3 regions of the Bacillus sp. 11B20 genome follow, and region 2 is predicted to be linked to each of the others. Evidence: riboswitches for the same ligand, from Rfam matches in the RefSeq annotation. Region 2 holds a riboswitch; each other region holds the start of a gene.
What was found. Region 2 has a riboswitch for S-adenosylmethionine ahead of ACN6NB_RS05225 (bifunctional homocysteine S-methyltransferase/methylenetetrahydrofolate reductase). Riboswitches for the same ligand answer to the same signal wherever they lie in the genome.

Region 1: another riboswitch for S-adenosylmethionine. It lies ahead of ACN6NB_RS07350 (DUF2292 domain-containing protein); the one in region 2 lies ahead of ACN6NB_RS05225 (bifunctional homocysteine S-methyltransferase/methylenetetrahydrofolate reductase).
Region 3: another riboswitch for S-adenosylmethionine. It lies ahead of ACN6NB_RS18520 (5-methyltetrahydropteroyltriglutamate--homocysteine S-methyltransferase); the one in region 2 lies ahead of ACN6NB_RS05225 (bifunctional homocysteine S-methyltransferase/methylenetetrahydrofolate reductase).

Annotation. Positions count from the first base shown of each region.
Region 1 is NZ_JBLZWZ010000007.1:602,148-607,887, forward strand. It holds gene ACN6NB_RS07330 (dihydroorotate dehydrogenase electron transfer subunit) at 1-543, shown strand, start outside; gene ACN6NB_RS07335 (dihydroorotate dehydrogenase) at 537-1,469, shown strand; gene pyrF (orotidine-5'-phosphate decarboxylase) at 1,441-2,145, shown strand; gene pyrE (orotate phosphoribosyltransferase) at 2,153-2,791, shown strand; SAM riboswitch class I at 2,954-3,056, shown strand; gene ACN6NB_RS07350 (DUF2292 domain-containing protein) at 3,173-3,277, shown strand; gene ACN6NB_RS07355 (phosphoadenylyl-sulfate reductase) at 3,323-4,024, shown strand; gene ACN6NB_RS07360 (inorganic phosphate transporter) at 4,038-5,102, shown strand; gene sat (sulfate adenylyltransferase) at 5,160-5,740, shown strand, end outside.
Region 2 is NZ_JBLZWZ010000007.1:205,751-211,490, forward strand. It holds gene metH (methionine synthase) at 1-431, opposite strand, end outside; gene ACN6NB_RS05225 (bifunctional homocysteine S-methyltransferase/methylenetetrahydrofolate reductase) at 415-2,256, opposite strand; SAM riboswitch class I at 2,335-2,453, opposite strand; gene ACN6NB_RS05230 (YajQ family cyclic di-GMP-binding protein) at 2,535-3,026, opposite strand; gene ACN6NB_RS05235 (CvfB family protein) at 3,264-4,112, shown strand; gene ACN6NB_RS05240 (BMP family lipoprotein) at 4,455-5,432, shown strand; gene ACN6NB_RS05245 (methyl-accepting chemotaxis protein) at 5,429-5,740, shown strand, end outside.
Region 3 is NZ_JBLZWZ010000009.1:828,365-834,104, forward strand. It holds gene ACN6NB_RS18510 (four-carbon acid sugar kinase family protein) at 1-77, shown strand, start outside; gene ACN6NB_RS18515 (gluconate:H+ symporter) at 128-1,447, shown strand; SAM riboswitch class I at 1,530-1,642, shown strand; gene ACN6NB_RS18520 (5-methyltetrahydropteroyltriglutamate--homocysteine S-methyltransferase) at 1,731-2,852, shown strand; gene ACN6NB_RS18525 (hypothetical protein) at 2,928-4,043, opposite strand; gene ACN6NB_RS18530 (ATP-binding cassette domain-containing protein) at 4,040-4,717, opposite strand; gene ACN6NB_RS18535 (hypothetical protein) at 4,704-5,740, opposite strand, start outside.

The DNA.
Region 1 (5,740 bases), 400 kb from region 2:
CTCCTCTCCCAAAAGCGGGAGGGAGAATCAGTCGATGTATTAGGGCCGCTTGGAAACGGGTATGATCCTTCAGTCGTCCAGCCCGGAGAGACGGCATTACTAGTCGGCGGCGGAATTGGCGTACCGCCTCTATATGAACTGTCCAAGCGTTTAACGAAAAAAGGCGTCATCGTGAAGCATGTCCTCGGCTTTCAATCGAAAAAGGATGTATTTTACGAGGAGAAATTTCAAGCACTCGGCGATACGTTTATTGCAACGGTTGATGGCACATACGGTGCTAAAGGCTTTGTAACAGATGTGATAAAAGAGCAAAACCTGAGCTTTGATGTGCTGCTTTCATGCGGTCCAACACCTATGCTAAAAGCGCTGAAAGACACGTATCCTGATAAGCCCGTCTACATTTCGATGGAAGAACGAATGGGCTGCGGAATTGGTGCGTGCTTTGCATGTGTCTGTCATACCGATCAGCTCGACAAACCTTACGTCAAAGTCTGTCTTGATGGACCTGTTTTTAAAGCAGAGGAGGTGGCGTTGTCATGCTAAACGTTGAGTTACCGGGATTATCTTTAAAAAATCCAATCATCCCTGCATCAGGCTGCTTCGGGTTCGGGAGAGAATTTGCATCCTTATATGACCTATCATTGCTAGGCGGTATCATGATCAAAGCCACAACCCTTGAACCGAGATTTGGCAATCCCACGCCAAGGGTAGCCGAGACAGGAGCTGGTATGCTTAATGCAATCGGCCTTCAAAATCCGGGTCTAAAAGGCGTGCTTGAAAATGAGCTGCCTTGGCTTGAACAATTTGATACACCTATTATTGCGAATGTTGCTGGCTCACAGGTTGATGATTATGTGGAAGTAGCCAAGCAAATCAGCCAAGCAAAAAATGTTCATGCCCTTGAACTGAATATTTCTTGCCCAAATGTGAAAACAGGCGGGATTGCCTTCGGTACAGATCCAAATATGGCGGCGTCATTGACAAAAGCGGTCAAGGAAGTCTCGTCTGTACCTGTCTATGTCAAGCTGTCACCTAACGTAGCAAATATTGTGGAGATTGCTCAAGCGATTGAAGCTGCTGGAGCGGATGGACTCACCATGATTAACACATTAATCGGTATGCGTTTAGATTTAAAAACAGGGAAACCCATCCTTGCCAATAAAACAGGTGGATTATCAGGACCAGCTGTCAAACCGGTCGCTGTGCGCATGGTACACGAGGTGAGTCAAGCGGTTTCTATTCCGATTATCGGGATGGGCGGAGTGCAAAGTGCTGAAGATGTACTTGAATTTTTACTAGCAGGTGCAAGTGCAGTAGCTGTCGGCACAGCCAATTTTGTAAATCCATTTATTTGCCCGGAAATTATTGAAGAGCTGCCAAATGTGTTAGCAGCATATGGTTATTCATCTGTAGAGGAATGCATCGGAAGGAGCTGGAAACATGAAGCACTTGCCCATCATCGCGCTTGATTTTCCATCAGGGAAGGACGCGCTTGCCTTTTTAGACCCTTTTGAAGGGACACCATTATTTGTGAAGGTCGGCATGGAGCTGTTTTACCAAGAAGGACCTGCCATTCTTGATGCGCTGAAAGAAAAAAATTGCCGCATTTTTCTTGATCTAAAATTACATGATATTCCAACAACCGTGCAAAAAGCGATGAACCGGCTTGCTGCACTTGGTGTTGATTTGGTCAATGTGCATGCTGCTGGCGGGAAACGAATGATGCAGGCTGCGTTAGAGGGACTTGAAAGCGGAACCCCTGCCGGACAAAACCGCCCGGGCATCATTGCAGTGACCCAGCTGACTAGTACGTCAGAAGACATGATGAGAAATGAATTACTCATTGACCGTCCGCTGCAAGAGACTGTTATCCGGTACGGACAATTAGCATATGAAAGTGGGCTAGACGGGGTTGTTTGCTCTGTTCATGAATCTAAAGCACTTCATGAACATATTTCACCATCCTTTCTCACTGTAACGCCAGGAATTCGCTTACCGAATGATCAAACCGATGACCAACAGCGCGTGGCGACACCGGCCTATGCAAAAGAGCAAGGTGTTTCACAAATCGTTGTCGGAAGATCAATCACAAAAGTTGATAAACCAATAGAAGCCTATCATCAAATTTTGAAAGAGTGGGAGTGACTGCCAGATGAAATCAAAAATCGCGAAACATCTATTACAAATCAAAGCGGTCTCATTAAAACCAGACGAACCGTTTACATGGGCGAGCGGTATAAAATCACCGATCTATTGTGATAACCGCCTGACATTGTCATATCCACAAGTGAGACACGACATTGCTGAAGGTCTAAAAGATTTGATTCTCACTCATTTCAAGGGAGCAGAGGTTGTCGCGGGTACTGCAACAGCAGGCATTCCTCATGCGGCATTAGCAGCAGACCGCTTGAACATCCCGATGTGTTATGTCAGAAGTAAGCCGAAAGCACATGGAAAAGGAAATCAAATTGAAGGGGCCGTATCAAAAGGCCAAAAGGTTGTCGTTGTAGAAGACCTTATTTCCACAGGAGGCAGTGTACTTGAAGTGGTCGCTGCTCTTCAAGATGAGGGCTGCGAGGTACTAGGAGTTGCCGCGATCTTCACATACGGACTGCCAAAAGCAGCGGCAGCATTTCAAGAAAAAAATATTCCATATGTCACCTTAACAGACTATGACACATTGACAGACGTGGCACTTGAATTGAAAGCGATTGAGCCTGCTGCGATGAACAAACTAAAACGCTGGAGACAAGATCCTTCCTCTGAATCTTGGATGGAAGAAACGGTCTGAAAAGTGAAAGCCCATCGTTAACAAAAACTGTGCCTGCCCGCACAGTTTTTTTGTTTAGGTAAAAATAGTAAAATAGACTCAAATTTTAATAAAAACTAATCCTATCAATAAAGTCGGGTTGACTTTTGTTTGAATTGTGTTAATATTTAAGACAAATTGAAACTCTTATCCAGAGAGGTGGAGGGACTGGCCCGATGAAACCCGGCAACCTGCGATTCGCAAGGTGCTACTTCCTGCAAAATGATTCTATTTTGAAAGATAAGGAAATCGTGAGCTTCCTCATCTTTCTTTCGGACTGAAAGAAAGTTTTTTTATTTTAACGGTGAGGAGGAAGAGGAGATGGAAGTGAAACAAAATCAGGATGAGGACTTAGTAAAGCATATGCAAGAACTGATTGGGGATATGAAATTCGGTTCAATTACGTTAATTGTTCAGGACGGTCAAGTGATTCAAGTGGAAAAGAACGAAAAAATTAGATTGAAGTAGTGCGGAAAAAAGCAATATGAGCTGTACTCCGGAAGGGGAGAAATCATGTTAACTTATGAAAATTGGCAAGAGCCGTCCATTACATTTCAAGAAGATGATTTGTATAAAGGAGCCCTGTCTGTACTGAAATGGGCGTACGGTCATTATGGTGACCAGCTCGTATATGCGTGCAGCTTTGGGATTGAGGGCATCGTTCTGATTGATCTGATTGCAAAAGTAAAAAAAGATGCGAAAATTGTCTTTTTAGATACAGGTCTGCATTTTAAAGAAACATACGACACAATTGATGCAGTAAAGGAAAGATACCCGGGTTTAGACATTGAATTGAAAACGCCTGAGCTGACGGTTGAACAGCAAAATGAGCAGCACGGTGAACAATTATGGAAAACAAATCCTCAAAGCTGCTGCCATATGCGTAAGGTCATTCCTTTGCAAGAAGCCCTATCTGGTTATCCAGCTTGGCTTTCCGGTTTAAGAAGAGAGCAGTCACCAAAACGAGCAGGGACGAATTTCTTAAATAAGGATGAAAAATTCAAATCAGTGAAAGTATGTCCGCTTATCCATTGGACGTGGAAGGACATATGGAGATATGCATCTAGAGAAGAACTTACTTATAATCCGCTGCATGACCAGGGATATCCAAGTATCGGCTGTGCACCGTGTACACAGCCAGCATTTACTGCAGATGATCTGCGTTCTGGCAGATGGTCAGGCACAGCAAAGACAGAGTGCGGATTACATGAGTAAGGGAGCATAATGTATGGAAATCGCCGCAATTTTATTTAGTCTATTCTTTGCTTTAAACATAGGCGCAAGCGGAGCAGCTGCTTCTATGGGCATTGCGTACGGGTCAGGCGCGATTCAAAAGCCCATTTATGCGCTCAGCGTTTGTGCAGTTGGGATTTTAGCAGGTTCAGTGATTGGCGGCGGTGAGGTCGTCAAAACGATCAGCTCTGGTATTATGCCAGAATCAGTCATTACACTTGAAATCGTTTGTATTATCATTGGTTCTGCTGCACTATCACTTTTCATAGCGAATCTGATGGCGATCCCTTTATCAACAAGTGAGGTCACAGTAGGGGCTGTGGTTGGTGTGGCCGTCGCGTATAAAGTATTGTTTGTGAAATCCATTTTAGTGATTGTGGCATTTTGGGTGATCATCCCGATTTTCGCCTTTCTTTTTACCTTTGCTGTCGTCAAAATCATCAGAATGTTCCCTAAACGGAAGCTGTCTAAAAAAGGCACAGCTATTTTATCTGTCGTGTTAATCCTCAGCGGATTTCTAGAGGCGTTTTCAGCTGGTATGAACAATGTCGCAAATGCGGTCGGTCCGCTTGTCGCGTCAGGCGTTTTGTCAGTCGGGCAAGGAACTCTTTACGGCGGGATCTTTGTTGCACTTGGTGCGCTTTTGCTTGGGAGAAGGGTACTAGAAACAAACGGAAAGAAAATCACCCGCTATCAAACGGGCGAAGGGATTTTACTTTCGAGTACCGGTGCCGGGCTTGTCATCGTCAGCTCTATTTTTGGGCTGCCTGTTCCGCTTACACAAATCACCTCCTCGTCTATTATCGGGCTTGGAATGGCAAAAGGCGGGCCAAACATTTTTCACAAACATGTTGTGAAAAAAATGCTGAAAGTGTGGGTGGTGTCACCCTTCTTATCACTCAGCCTATCGTATTTGCTGGTGAGCCTTTTCTTAAAAGGAGACTATTACTCTATCTTTATCATGATGAGTGTACTGCTTGCCTCACTTGGTGCGCTGAGTCTGATGAAGGCAGTCAAAAATGAGAGCAGCTCTATTCATGAACAGGGCGGCGGGATTTAATCACAAATCCGACTATTAACATCTAATAAATATGAACATTGAGAGGAAGATGAACAAATGAGTTTAACACCACATGGTGGCGTATTAATTAATCGAGTAAATGAAGAATATGATCTCAGCACAGCTGCAAAGGAAATTGAACTAGATGCGATCTCCTTTGCAGACCTTGAACTCATTGCAATTGGCGGATATAGTCCAATTGAAGGGTTTTTAACAAAAGCTGATTATGAAGCAGTTGTGAGCAATATGCGGCTAGCAAGTGGTGTCGTTTGGTCTCTTCCTATTACACTGCCAGTGACAAAAGAAAAGGCGGCGGAAATCCATCAAGGCGATATCGTGTGCTTATCTTATAATGGAACTGTATATGGGGTCATTGAAGTAGAGGATCAATACACACCAGATAAGGAAAAAGAAGCGGTAAATATCTATAAAACTGATGACCGCAATCATCCAGGCGTGAAAAAATTATTTGAACGCGGTGATACTTACATTGGCGGGAAAATTACACTGACGAAACGCAGTGAAAAACCATTCCCTCAATTTACGTATGAGCCAGAAGAAACAAGACGTCAATTTAAAGAAAATGGCTGGAAAACCATTGTTGGTTTCCAAACGAGAAACCCGGTTCATCGTGCGCA
Region 2 (5,740 bases):
TCTTCATAGTTTCTGACGAGCTCACTGAAGGTTGTACCGCCTGTTACAGATAATGTTTTCGTTGTTGGGCCCATTGCGCCTACAACAAAACGTGGCTTATCCGGTGTGGAGAAACGGTCTGCTTCAGCCTTTGCCAGCTGTGCAGCTCGAACATTGAGTTCATAGGCAAGGTGGCCAAGCCCATATTCATCAAGAACGAGCTTTGTCGCGCCGAACGTATTTGTTTCAATGAGATCGGCACTTGCTTCGAGGTACTCCCTATGGATCGCACGGATGATGTGAGGGGCTGTCACATTCAAATACTCGTTACAGCCCTCATACTCTTCTCCGCCAAATTCCTCTGCTGTCAGGTTGGCGTTTTGAATCATTGTGCCCATTGCACCATCAAGGACGAGGATGCGTTTTTTGAGCTGTTCAGTGATAGTTGACATGGATGTTAGACTCCTTTTCTTTCTGATGGATGTAGGTGGTCAGTTCTGCTGTTAAATCTGATCGAAGGAAAGGAGTAATTAAATAAATGCCATTAAACAATTCGCAGGCTGTATCTAATAAAGAGCGGGCAATCGCTAAACCTTCTGCTCGCTGCTTTTCTTTATCCTCGCCAGCCTTAGCCATAATGTCACGAATAGAATCAGATAATTTGATGCCGGGAATTTCGTGATGAATAAACTCTGCATTTCGGCTGCTTGTTAACGGCATAATGCCGATGTAAATTGGTTTATCCAAGTGGCGGCTTTCCTCATGAATTTTCACAAGCTGTTCTTCAGAATAAACAGGCTGTGAAATAAAATAATCAGCGCCGTATTCGATTTTTTTCTCAAGACGTTTGACCGCTTTATCTATATGACGCACATTTGGGTTAAACGCGCCAGCCACTGAAAAATTGGTCTTTTTGCCAAGAGGCTTTCCTGAGAAAGAAAGGCCTTCATTAAATTGTTTGATGAGACGAATCAAATCAAAGGAGGTTAAATCATAGACAGATGTTGCACCTGGGAAGTCTCCAATTTTAGATGGATCGCCTGTGATCGCTAAAATATCGGTTAATCCAAGGGTGTCGAGCCCCATTAAATGGGATTGTAGCCCAATCAAATTACGGTCGCGGCATGTGATATGAACAAGAGAACGCATATCAAGCTGCTGCTTTAATAATGCGCCGCAAGCGACATTGCTAATGCGCGGAGTCGCAAGAGAATTATCGGCTAACGTTAACGCATCAATGCCAGCATTCTTTAATTCATTTGCAGCAACGAGAAATTTTTCGAAGTTCAGCTTCTTCGGTGGATCGAGCTCTACGATAATCGATCGTTTTTTCACAGCCAGCTCATCAAGACCTGGTTCAGTGCGCTGATCTTGGATGGAAATGATTTCTTCTTTTAACACCTTCACTTCTTTTTCAGTAATCGGTGCTAAATCTTTGACCGCTTCAGCCATTGTGCTAATATGTTGAGGTGTTGTTCCACAGCAGCCTCCGATAATGCGTGCGCCCTGATTTCTAAATTCAAGTGCACTTTTTCGGAAATAATCGTTATCAGTATCATAGACGAGTCTGCCTTCTTCAAGAGAGGGGAGACTACTGTTAGGATAGACAGATAAATGCGAATTTTCTAAAAGTGGAACGCCTTCGAGTGCCTGAATCATGTGATAAGGGCCCAGCCTGCAGTTGATGCCGACGACATCTGCACCAAGAGATGATAACTCAGATAAACCATCCTTCAGCGGGGTACCATCCTGCAAAACGCCTTGTTCATGCATAGAGACATTCATGACAATCGGAAGAGTCGTTTCTTTGCGAGCAATTTGGAGAACAGCCTTCGCTTCTTCTATGTCATAATACGTTTCAAGCAATAATCCGTCAGGCTCTTCATTTAATAGGATGTACAGCTGCTCTCTAAAACTTCGTTTGATTTCTTCTATAGAGTAGGCATTTTTGTTAAACGTTCGAATGCCGCCAATTGTTCCGAGAACATAAGCAGAGCCAGCGGCTGCTTTTGCAATTTGTACCGCTTTTGTATTGATGCGTTTCATTTCTTCCTCTAAGCCGTAGCGGGATAGTTTAATATAATTCGCACCGTATGTGTTCGTTTGGATGATGTCAGCGCCTGCCTGCACATAAGCTTCGTGCACGCGTTTCACTTCATCCTCTTTCGATAAATTTAATTCTTCAAAACAGCGGTCAATGCCGTAAGAGTATAAAAGTGTTCCCATCGCTCCGTCAGCTATCAGTACGCGATTTTGTAAGTCTTGTAATAGGCCCATTGTATTCCTCCTTATTTCTATGTAACAAAAAAAGCCTTCTGATAAGAAGAAGACTTTTTGGCTGTATCGTAATTCTTCTCCTTATCTTCCAAGCAGTTGCTTGCTGGATTTAGCACCTTGGTCATAGAAAATAGATTTCTACTACACCGGTTGCTGAGGCTTCACAGGGCCAGTCCCTCTGCCTCTCTTGATAAGAAAGCAATATGAACATGTCAATGAATTGAACTTCCATCAACTGTAACGAAAAATGCAAAAATAATCAATGGAAAATTTGAAATTTATCGAAAATTTATAAATTGGACATCGATCGGCAAATCAGCCTTACGCATAAGAGAAATAACCTCTTGTAAATCATCTTTATTTTTCCCTGTCACACGCACTTGGTCATCCTGAAATTGTGATTTCACTTTGATGCCAGACTGCTTGATGAGTGCGTTGATCTTTTTAGCGTTGTCTTGATCAATCCCGCTGATCAGCTTCGCACGCTGGCGTACTGTACCGCCAAGAGCATGCTCGGTTTTTCCGTAATCGATGTTTTTAGTTGGCACATTTCGTTTGATAAGCTTTGTCACAAGTACATCTTTTAGCTGCTCAAGCTTGAAGTCATCATCAGAAATGAGAACAAGTTCTTCTTTTTCGAGAGAAATGTCACTTTTACTTCCTTTAAAATCATAACGGTTTTTAATTTCTTTCAGCGCTGCTTGAACAGCGTTTTGCACCTCAGGCAGTTCGACTTTCGATACAATGTCAAATGAGCTTTCTTTTGCCATCACACATGACCTCCAAGTATTGATATTGCGTCTATTTTATCATGCCAATAGGCGAAGAAGAAACTTTATCGAAGAGATGAGGCAAAGAGTTCAGCCGGCTGCGGTATAAATCGTGACCAGTTTGTCCACTTTAGCTAACAGAACTAGAGATGTTCATGCGGGGAGAAGTATAGTAGAATAAAGTGAATCAAAAGATGAACGAACGCTCTTTTATGGGCAGATAGGAAGGAAGAGAACATGAGACCAGGTGAGCAACTGACCTTGCAAATAGAGAACGAAATGGAATACGGCTACTTTTTGACAGATGGTGAAGATTCGGTTCTCCTGCACCGCAGTGAAATGACAGAGGATCTTGATGACCGAGATGAAGTAGAGGTCTATTTATATGTAGATCATGAAGAAAGACTCGCTGCCACAATGAAAATCCCTACAATTAACGCACATACATATGGCTGGGTACAAGTTGTAGACGTGGTAGAAGACATGGGTGCATTTGTCGATGTTGGACTATCAAAGGATGCACTTGTTGCAACAGAACACCTCCCGCCATTTGAGGAAGCATGGCCGAAAAAAGGAGACAAACTCTACTGTATGCTGAAAGTCACAAGTTACGGCAGAATGTTCGCAAAACCAGCCACAGAAGACGTGATCAGTGAATTGTTTACTGAGGCACCAGAAACCTTAATGAACAAAGAAATCACTGGAACAATCTATCGTTTAATTGCGACAGGTTCTTTTATGCTGACAGATACAGGTGTGCGAGGGTTTATTCACCGCACGGAACGAAAAGAAGAGCCAAGACTAGGATCGACCGTTACGGGACGCGTTATTGCAGTGAAAGAGGATGGAACCGTGAACGTTTCTCTGCTTCCTAGAAAACAGGATGCATTATCTGTCGATGCAGAAGAAATTTTAACCTATATGAGAACAAGAAACGGCGCCATGCCTTACGGAGACAAAAGTGATCCAGAGGATATCCGCGAAAGATTTCAAATGAGCAAAGCCGCCTTTAAACGAGCACTAGGTCATCTGATGAAAAATGATCTCGTTTACCAAAAAGAAGGCTGGACATACGAGAAAAAGTGAGCATTTGCTCACTTCAGCGTGCAGACAAACCCTCGCATTCGGTGTCAGTCCTGCGTGCCAGTACTCACGAATGTCAAATTCGCTCCGCTCCGGTACTCGTCCCTCCTAGACTGCAAAGGTTTTCAGGTCACGCTGAAAAGAAGACAAAGTTCTAAAATAAAGTTCATTTTAGCCCTTTGTCAATGATCTAAAAGTGAGCATTTGCTCACTTTTTTATTTTTGTCTTAAATAATGGATTTTTTCTATGAAAAAAGTCATGAAAACCTTCACTATAGCATTGAAACAACGCCCCTCAAATCCGATAAAAAAGGAGTAAGGATGATAAAAGGAGTGTGTTTTTGGATGAAAGTGAAGATTTCATTGCTTCTGATGGCAGCCATGCTTATGGTGCTCGCCGCATGCGGTAATCAACAGGAGGGGTCGCCAAAATCAACTGCGAAGCATATTGGCGTTATGCTCACAGATGATGGTCTTGGTGATCAATCATTTAACGATTCATCATTTAAAGGATTAGAAAAAGCACGTGATGAGCTTGGCATTGAATTTGATTATAGAGAAATTGCAGAAACTGATACATATGAAAAAGGGCTGACAGAACTCGTAAAAGATGGTAATGATCTCATTATCGGTGTAGGTTTTAGTATGCAAGAAGACCTAGAAAAAGTCGCGAAAAAATATCCGAAGAAGCAGTTCCTTCTGATTGATGCCGTATCTGAGCTGAAAAATGTGACTTCTGTGACGTTTAAAGAAGAGGAAGGCAGCTATTTAGCAGGTGCACTTGCTGCGATGACAACAAAAAGCGATGTCATTGGATTTGTTGGCGGTGTTGATGCAGACGTCATTCATCGTTTTGAAAAAGGGTTTCAAAAAGGCGCCAAATCAGTCAATCCCAAAATCAAAATCTTATCTACCTATGCCGGTACATTTAGTGATGCAGGCAAGGGCGGTAAAATAGCCAAAGATATGATCAAAAAGAAAGCAGACGTTTTATATGCTGCAGCCGGTTATTCAGGTGTTGGTGTATTAAAAGAAGCGCAATCGCAAGGCAAATATGCCATTGGTGTTGACAGCGATCAGTATTATACTGCGGAAAAAGCGGTCATTTCATCTATGGTGAAAAAAGTCGATGAAGTGGTTTATCAATTCAGCGAACAGGTCGTCAAGAACAATCAAATTAAAAGCGGACATGTTGTCTATGACTTAAGCAATGATGGAATCGATATGGCAAAAATCCGGATCTTGAAAAATGCTGAGACACTGACCAAAAAATTAAATGGTCTGAAGCAGACGCTTCTAAAAGAAGAGGGGGGCGCATCATGAGTTTACGCGTCAAAATTTTACTCAACTCACTTATCTCACTTCTTTTAGCAGTTGGCGTTATCGCCTTTATCATTGTCAGCATGACAAAGATCCAATCATCAAATGAAGCAGATGTCCAAACCTTATTAAACGTACAAAAAACGAAGGCAAGTTTTGAAAGTGTCGAGCAAGCGATGACCAATTATTCGATGACACTTTCAGATGAACAGCTAGAGATCGTTCAAAACGATATTTCTACAGCAAAAAAACAGCTGCAAACGTTAAACAAGCATGCAGGAAATTTGAACAAAGAGGCATTAACAAGGTTA
Region 3 (5,740 bases), on a different contig from region 2:
TGTCTTATGTGATTTTCCCGGGAAATGTTGGGTCAAAGGATACGTTAAAAGAAGCTGTAGACATACTTGAAGGATAAGGCATAGGGGGTGTTTGCGCCCCCTTATGCACCACAAAGGAGGAAAGATCATGTCGTTAGTGTTTATTGGACTTGGCGTTTTGTTATTGCTTTTACTCATGGTTGTCTTTAAGTTAAACGCTTTCATTTCTTTGATTATTGTCTCTTTAATTGTTGCTGTGTTAGAAGGGATGACACCACTAGAAGCGATTGCTTCCGTCGAAAAAGGACTTGGCAGTACGCTCGGACACCTGGCACTCGTTCTCGGTTTTGGAGCGATGCTTGGGAAATTGATGGCTGATTCTGGCGGTGCTCAGCGTATCGCGATGACACTCATTGACCGATTTGGCATCGGAAAAATCCAATGGGCGACAATGCTGACTGGATTTGTGATTGGAATTGCTCTATTTTATGAAACCGGATTCATTATTTTAATTCCATTAGTCTTTACGATCGCTCAGGCTGCAAGACTTCCTGTGCTGTATGTGGGCATGCCGCTTGTCGCTGCTCTCATCACCACACATGGCTTCCTCCCTCCTCACCCAGGGCCGACTGCCATTGCGAATGTCTTTCAAGCAAACATGGGACAAACCTTATTGGTTGGGATTATTTTAGCGATTCCTGCTGTTTTAGTAGGTGGACTTCTGTTTACAAAACTATTTAAAAAAGACCAGTTGCACGCACATATCCCAAAGAACTTATTTAATCCAAAGGAATTCACAGAAGAAGAAATGCCTAGCTTCGGCATTAGCATTTTCACCGCTGTTTTGCCTGTATTGCTTATGACTTTCAGAGCATTTCTAGAAATTTTCTTCCCTTCCTCCCCATTGCTGCCTACCGCTGAGTTTTTAGGCGAACCGGCGATTGCACTATTAATCTCAGTGCTGCTTGCCATCTACACGTTTGGGCTTGGAAGAGGAAAGAGCATGCATGACGTAATGAAGTCCATCACGGATTCTATCGGCTCTATTGCCATGATTTTATTAATTATTGCGGGCGGAGGCGCCTTTAAACAGGTGCTCATTGATAGCGGCGTCGATCAATACATTGCAGGGATCATGCAAGGAAGCACACTTTCTCCCCTGCTTCTGACTTGGCTCATTGCTGCTGTCCTTCGTGTCTCTTTAGGATCAGCGACTGTCGCCGGTCTCACGGCGGCTGGCATTTCTGCACCACTGATTGGCCTGACGGGTGTCAGCCCTGAGTTAATGGTGATCGCAACAGGTGCCGGCAGTATCACGTTCTCTCATGTGAATGATGCAGGTTTCTGGATTTATAAAGAATACTTTAACCTATCAATGGCTCAAACCTTTAAAACGTGGACTTTGATGGTCACCGTGCTTTCACTTGTCGGACTTGCTGGTGTTCTTGTTGCTGATTTGTTCATGTAGGAAATTAAATTGTAAAAACCATTGACTTTTCCCTAAAAACGTTGAATAATTGTGTTTATTAAGAAAATTGAATCAAAAGGTAACCTTATTAAGAGTGGTGGAGGGACTGGCCCTGTGAAACCCGGCAACCGCTGTTCCTAGGAACAGAATGGTGCTAATTCCTTAAGCAAGCAGATGCTTGTTTGAAGATAAGGCAGAGTTCTCACAGTATATGATGCTCTTCCTTATCCAAGGAAGAGCTTTTTTATTTGATTTTTTAACCTGAAGAAAGAAGGGATTCAGCATGACACAAGTAAAAACCATTGGAAAGAAAACAACGAAACCGCCATACCGCGCAGATCAAGTAGGAAGCTTACTACGTTCAGAACGCATCAAGGAAGCACGCAAGCTAAAAGCAGACGGTACGCTGACAGCAGAACAACTCCGACAAATTGAAAACGAAGAAATCACACGTATTGTAGAGAAGCAAAAAGAAATTGGGTTAGAGGTTGTCACAGATGGTGAGTTCAGACGTGCATGGTGGCATTTTGACTTTCTGGAAGGACTCGATGGGGTTGAAGGATTTGAAGCAGATCAGGGCATTCAATTCCATAACACGACGACAAAAGCAAGAGGGATCAAGGTAACAGGCAAGATCGATTTTACAGATCATCCAATGTTGGAGGATTATCGTTTCCTTCACAGCATCGCTGGTGATCATACGGCTAAAATGACGATTCCAAGTCCCAATATGCTCTTTTTCCGTGGAAAGCTTGAAGAAGGAGTGTATGACAGCTTAGAGGAATTCCACCATGATGTGGCACAGGCGTATAAGAAAGCCATCCGTGCTTTTTATGATGCAGGCTGCCGCTACTTGCAGCTGGATGATACGGCATGGGCCGTGTTCTTTTCTGAAAAAGGTCACGAGCAAATCAAAGCCTTTGGCCGTGAAGAGGATGAACTTCGTGAGTCGTTTGCGAAGACAATCAATGAAGCTGTTGCCGATCGCCCAGAGGATTTGGTGATTACTATGCACATTTGCCGCGGTAACTTTAAATCAACTTGGGCTGCTGAAGGTGGTTACGAAGCAGCGGCAGAAACAATTTTCGCCGGCTTAGATCTTGATGGTCTCTTTTTAGAATTCGACGACGATCGTTCTGGCGGATTTGAGCCTCTTCGATATGTGAAGAACCCAAACCTTCAAATCGTACTAGGCCTTGTCACTTCAAAATACGGTGAGCTTGAGCCAGTTGAACAGATTAAAAAACGCATTGAGGAAGCGGCTCAATATGTGGACATTAACCAAATTTGTTTGAGTCCACAATGCGGTTTCGCCTCAACAGAGGAAGGCAACCTGTTAACAGAAGAACAGCAATGGGAAAAACTGCGTCATGTGATTGAGATTGCTGATCAAGTGTGGAAATAAAACATCTTGTTCTAAGCTCTCTAAGTTTAAGGGTTTTATTATTAGAAAAGAACTGCCAATAAGCAGTTCTTTTTCTTAGTTTCGTAATCTTGATACGATATTCTCTTGTGACAGTTCTTTCTTCATACGTTTTGTGATAATGTATCGCACAAACCATTTATTCAATAGAACCAAGATAAGTAGAAGTCCAACTGCTGTACCACCAATCCATAGAATGATCTCTCCCGGTAATTGTCCAAGTAGGAAAGCACCCAAGACGGCAATAAATAGTAACGCAACAATATACACTTTTAGGTTCATCTTGTCTATACTACTGTAAAATTGCTTGATCATATCCTTTGGTGACATCCCATTTAAATACAAGGACAATAAATCTCGATTCAAAATGCTAATGAGTGTATGCATCTGACCTCGATAAATAAAAGCAATCACCACAAATAAAATGATTTGAAAAACAACAAGCAGCAAAAATGACAATTTTGAATTAGCAACTAGTTTTTCTAGACCTTGCGCTTGGTAGTATACAAAAACATCTTCTTCATCGAACATTCGATCGAACTGGTTCACAAACTCATAAATATCCTCGGTTTTATTTAAATTAACAATGAGTGTTCTAACACCATCGTAGTTCTCACCAATCTTAATTTGACTACTCAATTTTTTGTACAGATCTGGTGATAGGTAACTGTAATCTTTTAAAAAATAATTCCCTTCTCCTTTGTAGTACTCAATATTCGCTTTTAATGGTTCTACTTCACCATCATATGCTTTTATTTTTTTGCCTTTAAATCTTTCTGGAAGCAGAATAGTGTTTTCTTTTAGATCCCCTTCATAACTCACAGCTTCTTTTGTTGTCGAATTGAATGATAAAGCTGACAATATATCCGTTTCTCCATTTGCTTCAATAGATAACGAGACGTCATATTCGTAAACAATGTCTTTGACATTCGGCATCCGCTTAATTTTATCTGTATCGTATTGATACTCACCAGTTTTCGAATATCCATTAATTAAAACCATTGATAGGCGATCGTTAGTCAATACATTTTTATAAATATTATCAGCAGAAATCAAGATAGTAAATATGGAGAAAAAGATTAACATCAGCAATACAAAATTCAAAACAGCCAATTTTCTCAGAGTCGATCGATGTTTCTTTTTTAAATACTCAAAGACGAATAATTTTTTCATATGGACTGGTCCTTTTTATTCAAATCTTCAAAACGAAGGACAACATCGGCATGTTGCACAACCGTATCAGAGTGTGTAACGACTAAAATCGTCTTCGTTTTCTTCAATTCAGATAACATACCAAGCATCATCTGAATGTTATCTTTATCAAGGTTGTTTGTTGGTTCATCTAATAGAATCAATGAATAATCAAACAGCATGATTTTCAAAAAAGCAGCGCGTTGCCTTTCTCCGCCTGACAGATTACTTACTGTGACATCAAGTTTCTCGCTCATTTTAAGCTTCTTAGCCTGTTCTGCTAATCTTTCATTTGAGACTTCTTGTTCATTAATTAACGAGATGACATGTAAATTTTCTCTGACGGTTAAAGACTCAATCAAGTTCAGATCTTGAAAGAAATAGGCAATTTTCTTGCGGTATTTATCAACCTGTTCTTGATTTGTATAATCAATGGACTGGTTGAACAACATCATCTTCCCAGAACTCGGTTTTTGAATCAATGCAATAACGTTAATAAATGTTGTCTTTCCACTACCACTTTCTCCATAAAGGGCATAAAGACCAGGGCCTTGAATATGTAAAGACAAATCTTTCAAGATGGTTGCATTCCCATATTGAAAACCAAGGTGGTCGACCTTTAGAATCGACGTATCTTCCTTATTATCTAAGTTCACTAGCCATCTCAATCCCCTCTAATAAATTAAGTGTGTGATTTCCATAAACACTTAATTCAAAATCGTAACTTCCTTTAGATGTGCAATAACCTAAGCCACATTGAGAGGCTTGAATTTTTTTCTTAATTTTAACTTTTGGCACATCCAGATTATAGCGTAATAAAATATCCGTATATAGATTGAGAATAATGTAATGATTATCTCCATGATACGAAATAACTTCATTAAACATATCTACCAATTTATTCTTATCATTTTGATTAATGTCTACAATATCATATTTCATAAGAGTTGTTAATAAATCATCTGAATCGCTCCACTGCATAGTACTCTTATCGGCTTTTCCTCCTTTAAGTTTAAAGCAATAGTACATTTCACTAATATTCTCTATGTTTTGACATGTGCCATTAGGAATCAATGTTTCGTCAAACGGCAAGCCTAATTCGCTCGTAATTTGCTTTGCAAAAAACTGATTCTGATAACTACTTAATTGATCTTCATCTTCTAGTAAACCTTCATAACGATTAGTTAAAATTCTCCTGTATTCTTCTGCTTGATCGAGATCAGCACTAGAAAAAATATTCGACATTAAATAAATATTCCTTAAAGAGTCTAATGAGTAAAATAATGAAGGAAAAGGCTTATAATTTGAAGGAATGTTAAAAGTAAGCTCATTCTTTTTTTTATGATTCATATCCTGTAATAACTGAATGATTTGAAAATGAAACCAATATGTAATTTCATCTCTAAACAAAATGGTTTTTTGGTTATCTTCATTAAAATAAATCTTCGTTAAATGTTTCACATTGGACTCTATCTCTAACATGTTCGCCAATATAAGAGATGCATAAAGAATGATAGGTTCGTCATAATCAAAAAGAGATAGACTTGTATACTCTGCCAAATTAGATTGAATTTCTTTTTCTAAAAAAGAAGGTACCTTATGATGAAAATATGATGTCAAGATTAGATAATAATCGTACTCTATTTTATCTTGCGGAGACGGCTTATCCAATTTGGAGA